2 regions of the Burkholderia sp. Bp9140 genome follow, and region 1 is predicted to be linked to the other one. Evidence: predicted binding sites of a transcription regulator. Region 1 holds the regulator's gene; the other holds the start of a gene.

Evidence for each region. Region 1 encodes HrcA, which represses chaperone genes, less so after heat shock. Its sites were predicted from a motif close to TTAGCACTCNNNNNNNNNGAGTGCTAA; they were not measured.
Region 2: DIE21_RS06555 (co-chaperone GroES) is a predicted target of HrcA. The motif match lies at 2,401-2,427, and genes of this name have one in related genera.

Annotation. Positions count from the first base shown of each region.
Region 1 is NZ_QTPQ01000014.1:83,905-87,829, forward strand. It holds gene recN (DNA repair protein RecN) at 1-373, opposite strand, end outside; gene DIE21_RS13955 (NAD kinase) at 393-1,295, opposite strand; gene hrcA (heat-inducible transcriptional repressor HrcA) at 1,426-2,448, shown strand; gene hemH (ferrochelatase) at 2,587-3,651, shown strand; partial or broken gene DIE21_RS13975 (RNA-binding S4 domain-containing protein) at 3,657-3,925, shown strand, end outside.
Region 2 is NZ_QTPQ01000005.1:167,433-171,357, forward strand. It holds gene DIE21_RS06545 (hydroxymethylpyrimidine/phosphomethylpyrimidine kinase) at 1-161, shown strand, start outside; gene groL (chaperonin GroEL) at 347-1,987, opposite strand; gene DIE21_RS06555 (co-chaperone GroES) at 2,034-2,327, opposite strand; gene DIE21_RS06560 (SRPBCC family protein) at 2,700-3,209, opposite strand; gene DIE21_RS06565 (DUF1571 domain-containing protein) at 3,233-3,865, opposite strand; gene DIE21_RS06570 (quinol oxidase) at 3,862-3,925, opposite strand, start outside.

The DNA of each region.
Region 1 (3,925 bases):
TGTCGACCAGCATCTCGCCGAGCTCGCGCAGCTGCGCGAGCGTCGCACTGGTGCCGTTGATGAACGCGCGCGAGCGGCCGTTCGCGTCGATCACGCGGCGCAGCATCACGGTGTCCTCGGCGTCGAACGCATGTTCGTCGAGCCAGCGCGCGACGCGGTCGTGCGGCGTGAATTCGGCGGTGATGTCGGCGCGGCCGCAGCCCGCGCGCACGACGCTCGCGTCGGCGCGTTCGCCGAGGGCGAGGGCGAGGGCGTCGATCAGGATCGATTTGCCGGCGCCGGTTTCGCCGGAAAAGACGGTAAAGCCGCTGTCGAATTCAAGATCGAGCGCGGCGACGATGACGAAGTCGCGAATCGAGAGGTGGCGGAGCATGGTGTCGGGCGGGGGTGCGTCAGGACGCCTTGTCGTCTTCGTTCGATGCGTGTTCGTTCCAGTGCAGCTTCTTGCGCAGCGTTGCGTAGTAGCTGTAGCCGACCGGGTGCAGGAACGGCACCGTGTGCTTCGAGCGGCGCACCTCGATCGTGTCGTTCAGCTCGAGCGCGGTGAACGACTGCATGTCGAAGTTCACGTTGACGTCGCGGCCGCCGACGATCTGGATCGCGATCTTCGAATCGTCGGGCAGCACGATCGGCCGGTTCGACAGCGCATGCGGCGCGATCGGCACGAGCACGATGCCCTGGAGTTGCGGATGCAGGATCGGGCCGGCCGACGACAGCGCATACGCGGTCGAGCCGGTCGGCGTCGCGACGATCAGGCCATCCGAGCGCTGGTTATACATGTACCGGCCGTCGACCGACGCGCGCAGCTCGACCATCCCGGAAAAGCCGCTGCGGTTCACGACGACGTCGTTGAACGCGAGCGCGTGGTAGATCGGTTCACCGTCGCGCACGATCCGGGCCTCGAGCAGCGAGCGCTCCTCGCGCTCGAACTTGCCCGACAGGATCACTGGAACGCGCGCCTGCATGTCGGCGGCCGCGATGTCCGTGATGAAGCCGAGCCGCCCGTGGTTGATCCCGATCAGCGGCGTCTTGTACGGCGCGAGCTGGCGGCCGATGCCGAGCATCGTGCCGTCGCCGCCGAGCACGACCGCCACGTCCGCGCGCGCCCCGATTTCCGCCGGGGTGAGCGCCGGATAGCCGGAGATGCCGATCTCGCGCGCGGTGTCGGCTTCGAACACGACCTCGAAGCCGAGCTTCGCGATGCAGCCAGCCAGCGTGGCGAGCGGCTCGGCGATGCCGGGCGTGTTGCTCCGGCCGACGAGCGCGACGGTGTTGAACTGATTACCGGTTTTCATGCCGGCATTACACCATAGCTCGTTGACGAAAAGAACCGGCTGTGCGCAGACGGGGCCGGATCGGTCAGCCCGCGCGACTGTGGCCGCGGCCACTCGCCGTGCTCGCGCGGTTGCGCTAAAATTTTCCATCATGCTAGATCCTCGCGCACGAACCCTCCTGAAAACCCTGATCGAACGGTATATCGCCGACGGTCAGCCGGTCGGCTCGCGCACGTTGTCCCGTTACTCCGGGCTCGAGCTGAGCCCGGCAACGATCCGCAACGTGATGTCCGACCTGGAGGAGCTCGGCCTCGTGTCGAGCCCGCACACGTCGGCCGGCCGCGTGCCGACGCCGCGCGGCTACCGCCTGTTCGTCGACACGATGCTGACGGTCGAGGCGCCGATCGACGCCGAAGCCGTGGCGCGCCAGGTACAGAACACGCTGCAGGCCGGCGAGCCGCAGCAGCGGGTCGTGGCGGCCGCCGCGAGCGTGCTGTCGAACCTGTCGCAGTTCGCGGGCGTCGTGCTGACGCCGCGCCGCAGCCACGTGTTCAAGCAGATCGAGTTCATGCGCCTGTCGGACAAGCGCATCCTGCTGATCATCGTCACGCCCGAGGGCGACGTGCAGAACCGGATGCTCGCGACGCCGCGCGACTATTCGCCGTCGCAGCTGACCGAGGCGTCCAACTACATCAATGCGCATTTCGCCGGGCTGTCGTTCGACGAGGTGCGCCGCCGCCTGCGTGACGAGATCGACCAGTTGCGCGGCGACATGACCACGCTGATGCACGCGGCCGTGACGGCCAGCACCGAGGTGCCCGACACCGAGGACACCGTGCTCATTTCCGGCGAGCGCAACCTGCTCGAAGTGGCGGATCTGTCGTCCGACATGGCGCGGCTGCGCAAGCTGTTCGACGTGTTCGACCAAAAGACGGGCCTCCTGCAACTGCTCGACGTGTCGAGCCACGCCCAGGGCGTGCAGATCTTCATCGGCGGCGAATCGACGCTCGTGCCGATCGAGGAGATGAGCGTCGTCACCGCTCCATACGAGGTGAACGGCCAGATCGTCGGCACGCTCGGCGTGATCGGGCCGACCCGCATGGCTTACAACCGCGTGATCCCGATCGTCGACATCACCGCGCGCCTGCTGTCGCTCACGCTGAGCCAGCAGTAACCTGGAGCGACACCGTCCCGCCATCGTGCCGCGGCGCCGCGCGCGCCGCCAGTCGGCCGAACGGCCAGCCGACCCGAGCGAGGCGGCCCGCTATAATTGAGGGCCGTCCGACTGCGTGCCCCGAGCACGTTCCTGCCCATGCGTTTCGATCTTGAGCCGCCTTCGAGCGTCGCGGCTGCCCATCGCATCGGCGTGCTGCTGATCAATCTCGGCACGCCAGACGCCCCGACGCCGCGCGCGGTGCGGCGCTATCTGGCCGAATTCCTGTCGGATCCCCGCGTCGTCGAAATCCCGCAGGTCGTCTGGCAGGTGTTGCTGCGCGCGCTGATCCTGCCGCTGCGCGGCCGCGCGTCCGCGAAGAAATACGCGGCCGTCTGGATGCCCGAGGGCTCGCCGCTGCGCGTATACACCGAGCGCCAGGCCGACGGCGTGCGCCACCTGCTGGCCTCGAACGGCTATCAGGTGACGGTCGACTACGCGATGCGCTACGGCAGCCCGAACATTGCACAGGCGCTCGCGCACTTCAAGCGTGCCGGCGTCGAGCGCGTGCTGCTGATGCCGATGTATCCGCAGTACTCGGCGTCCACCACCGCGACGGCATTCGATGCCGCGTTCGCCGCGCTCGCGCGGATGCGCAACCAGCCGGAAGTGCGCACGGTGCGGCAGTACGCCGACCATCCGGCCTACATTCACGCGCTGGCCGAGCAGGTGCGCCAGTACTGGGCGCAGCACGGCCGGCCCGATTTCGCGGCCGGCGACAAGCTGGTGCTGAGCTTTCACGGCGTGCCGAAACGCACGCTCGACCTGGGCGACCCCTATCATGACCAGTGCCAGCAGACGGGCGCGCTGCTGATGGCCGTGCTCGGGCTGTCGACGCTCGAGTGCCGCGTGACGTTCCAGTCGCGGTTCGGCAAGGCCGAGTGGCTGCAGCCGTACACGGCGCCGACGCTGCGCGAGCTCGGCGAGGCCGGCGTGCGGCGAGCGGACGTGTTCTGTCCCGGTTTTACGGCCGATTGCCTGGAGACGATCGAGGAGATCGGGATGGAGGTGCGCGACGCGTTCATCGCGGGCGGCGGCCAGGCGTTCCACCGGATTCCGTGCCTGAACGGCGCGCCCGCGTGGATCGGCGCGGTGGGCGAGATCGTCGCCGAGAATCTGCAGGGCTGGCCGGTGAAGGCCGCGCAGCCCGAAACGGTGAGTTGAACGCGATGAACTACAGGATTTCGACGGAACCCGGCAGCGAAGCTGCGCATCGACAAATGGCTGTGGGCGGCCCGCTTCTTCAAGACGCGCTCGCTCGCGTCCGACGCGGTCGACAAGGGCCACGTGAAGATCGGCGGCGCGGCGGTCAAGCCGGCGAAGGACGTGCGCGTCGGCGACGAGGTCGAGATTGCGATCGATGGTGTCGTCTGGCACATTGCCGTGCTGGGCATTTGCGACGTGCGCGGGCCCGCGAGCATCGCGCAGACGCTTTACC
Region 2 (3,925 bases), on a different contig from region 1:
AAGCGCAGGAATACCTGTACCAGGCCGTACGCGATGCGTTCCGGCCCGGCATGGGCGCATACCTGCCCGACCGGTTCTTCTGGGCGCGCAGCAACGATGAAACGGACACGCCTCGGGCCGTGAAGGCCGATCCGGTGCCGCGGACGTCGCACCGGCATTGACGCATGCATGGCGGCCCCGCGCCGCCGTCGTGCGCGGTTGATCATCGCCGCGGGGCGGCATGTCCGCCCCGCATGTCCGCTCCTTTCGTGCACACACATAAAAAAAGACCCGCATCGCTGCGGGTCTTTTCTTTTGGCTGGAACGCGCATCGCTGCGCGTTCCGGACACCATCGACCGAAGTCGATTACATGTCCATGCCCATGCCGCCCATGCCGCCCGGCATGCCGCCCGGCATCGGTGCATCTTCCTTCGGCAGTTCCGCGACCGCTGCGTCCGTCGTCAGCAGCAGGCCTGCAACCGACGCTGCGTTCTGCAGTGCGGTGCGCGTGACCTTGGTCGGGTCGACGACGCCGGCTTCAACCATGTCGACGTACTCGCCCGTTGCTGCGTTGTAGCCGTAGTTGCCCGTGCCTGCAGCCACTGCCGCCACCACGACGCTGGCTTCTTCGCCACCGTTCGTGACGATCTGGCGCAGCGGCTCTTCCATTGCGCGCAGCACGATCTTGATGCCGGCGTTCTGGTCGGCGTTCGCGCCGGTCAGGGCTGCGATCGCGGTGCGAGCGCGGATCAGCGCAACGCCGCCGCCTGCCACGATGCCTTCTTCCACAGCTGCGCGCGTTGCGTGCAGTGCGTCTTCGACACGTGCCTTCTTTTCCTTCATTTCGACTTCGGTCGCAGCACCGACCTTGATCACTGCCACGCCGCCGGCCAGCTTGGCCACGCGCTCTTGCAGCTTTTCACGGTCGTAGTCCGACGTCGCTTCTTCGATTTGCGTGCGAACTTGCTTGACGCGCGCTTCGATGTTCACGGCTTCGCCTGCGCCGTCGATGATCGTCGTGTTTTCCTTGCCCACTTCGATGCGCTTCGCCTGGCCCAGTTCTGCCAGCGTTGCCTTCTCGAGCGTCAGGCCGGTTTCTTCCGCGACGACCTGACCGCCGGTCAGGATCGCGATGTCTTCCAGCATGGCCTTGCGGCGGTCGCCGAAGCCCGGCGCCTTGACCGCAACGGTCTTCAGGATGCCGCGGATGTTGTTGACGACCAGCGTCGCGAGCGCTTCGCCTTCGACGTCTTCAGCGATGATCAGCAGCGGACGGCCAGCCTTCGCGACTTGCTCGAGCACCGGCAGCAGATCACGGATGTTCGACACCTTCTTGTCGTGCAGCAGCACGAACGGGTTGTCGAGGACGGCGACTTGCTTGTCCGGGTTGTTGATGAAGTACGGCGACAGGTAGCCGCGGTCGAACTGCATGCCTTCGACGACGTCGAGTTCGTCGGCGAGCGACTTGCCGTCTTCGACGGTGATCACGCCTTCCTTGCCGACCTTGTCCATCGCTTCAGCGATGCGATCGCCGATCGACGTGTCGCTGTTCGCCGAGATCGAGCCGACCTGTGCGATTTCCTTGTTCGTCGTGCACGGCTTGCTGATCTTCTTCAGCTCTTCGACAGCCGCTGCGACTGCCTTGTCGATGCCGCGCTTCAGGTCCATCGGGTTCATGCCCGATGCGACGTACTTCATGCCTTCGCGAACGATCGATTGCGCGAGGACGGTTGCCGTCGTCGTGCCGTCGCCTGCGTTGTCGCTGGTCTTGGAAGCCACTTCCTTGACCATTTGCGCGCCCATGTTCTGGAGCTTGTCCTTCAGCTCGATTTCCTTCGCGACCGACACACCGTCCTTGGTGACCGTCGGGCCGCCGAAGCTGCGCTCGAGCACGACGTTGCGGCCCTTCGGACCCAGCGTGACCTTGACTGCATTGGCGAGAATGTTCACGCCTTCGACCATCTTCGAACGGGCGGAATCGCCGAATACGACGTCTTTAGCTGCCATCTTCTAACTCCTTGAATTCTTGGGAATATGTACCGTCAGTGGACGCTTACTGCGCGTTGACCACGGCCATGATGTCTTCTTCGCGCATGACCAGCAGCTCCTGGCCGTCGACCTTGACGGTCTGGCCAGCGTACTTGCCGAACAGCACGCGATCGCCGACCTTCACGTCGAGCGCGATCGGCGCGCCCTTGTCGTCGCGCTTGCCCGGGCCGACCGCAAGGATCTCGCCTTGATCCGGCTTCTCAGCAGCAGCTTCGGGGATCACGATGCCCGAGGCGGTCTTGGTTTCCTGATCCAGGCGCTTGACGATCACGCGATCGTGCAAAGGACGAAGGTTCATATTCACTCCTCTCTTGACTGAGATTGAAGAACGCTTAGGGAATCTGCCCGGCGGGTTGCCCGGCAGAGAATTGTTAGCACTCTCGTGCAGCGAGTGCTAATTATATGGACGGGTTTTGACAAATTCAAGAAGGGGAGCCGGAGGTTTTTTCACCCGGCCAGAAACGGCGGAAAAACGGGGATGAATTAGAAAAATCCTTTTGAAACAACCAAGTAGGCATCTTCCACGCGCGCCGGGATCCGGCACGATGCGGGATATCCCGACCCTCGCACCGATTTGACACGGGGTAAGCACCGAGTTCCGTTGGTCTCCGGCATCGCATGAAAAAACCTGCCCGGGCGCCGACGGGGCGCACCGCCCGGTGCCGGATCGTCACATGTCCGGACAGCCCGCGACCGGCTGGAACGTCCGGCCGTCGGTTTCGACCGTCGCGCCGAGCAGACGCGCGAGCCCTTTCGCGCCTTCGCGCATCACGACGTCGTGATTCCAGATGAATAGCGGCCGTGCAACCGGCTCCAGCCAGTTCATCCAGCGCTCGCGCGTGCGGATGTGCCACTCGTAGCGCACGACGGTACGCGTGCCGTCGCCCGCGAACGACCAGCAGCCGTCCCCTTCGATCGCGCCGCTCGCGCGGCCTTCGAGCACATGCGGCCGCTCGACGCGCAGCACGCGCATGTCGAAGGTCAGCCGGTACGGCAACGCGCCCTTCCACGTGTATCGCTGCAGCGCGCCGACGCCGCGCACGTCGCCGCGCTCGATCTCGACGGTCCGCACGGCGCCCTTCCACCAGTCGGGCCAGCGGTCGACCTCGTAGATCGCATCCCAGACCGCCGCGAGCGGCGCGTCCACGCGCCACGTCGTCGAAAACCGGTATTCCGCCATGCAGCCTCCGGCACGAATCGCGATCAGGGTGCGAAAAAGCGGGCGGGAAACGCGACGTCGATCTCGACGTGGTCGAACGTCACCGTTTCGAGCGGGTCGCCGTCGCCGTCCGCGAAGCTGACGACCTTCAGCGGAAAGCCGTCCTTGGTGTCCAGCCACAGCCGGTAGCGATGCACGCCGTCGACCACGTGCGCGGGCGCGCCCGTCACCGACACGCGCAGCGCGGTCCGGCCGCCGATGGTCTCCTCGCCTTCCGTCACGGTCGCGCCGCCCTGCTGCAGCACATGCACGTTGCGCAGCAACTCGCCGACGTCCGACCGGTCGACGCGATGGCCGCTGCGGTCGCGCACGAGCGGATTGGACGGCGACAAGGTCAACGCGGGCAGTGCATGCTCGCCGAACGGGCGCAGCCGAACCTTGCCTTCGCCGGGATCGTACGCGAGTACCGCGCCGTGATGGGGCGACACGAAGTCCATCCGGACGAAACCGGGCTTCAGGTACGCATAGCGGAATTCGGCGTGCTCGCCGCTTCGCGCCGACGAGCGGATCGTCGCGCGGTACGAGCGGACCTGGTCGAAATGTGCCTGCGCAACGGTCACGGGGTCGGCTGTCATGCTCGCTCCTATCAGGCTCGCGGCCAGCAATGCGGCGATCACGGCGCCGCCTCGACGTCGAGCACGCCTTCCATTCCACGCTCGCGATGGCTGCGCAGGAAC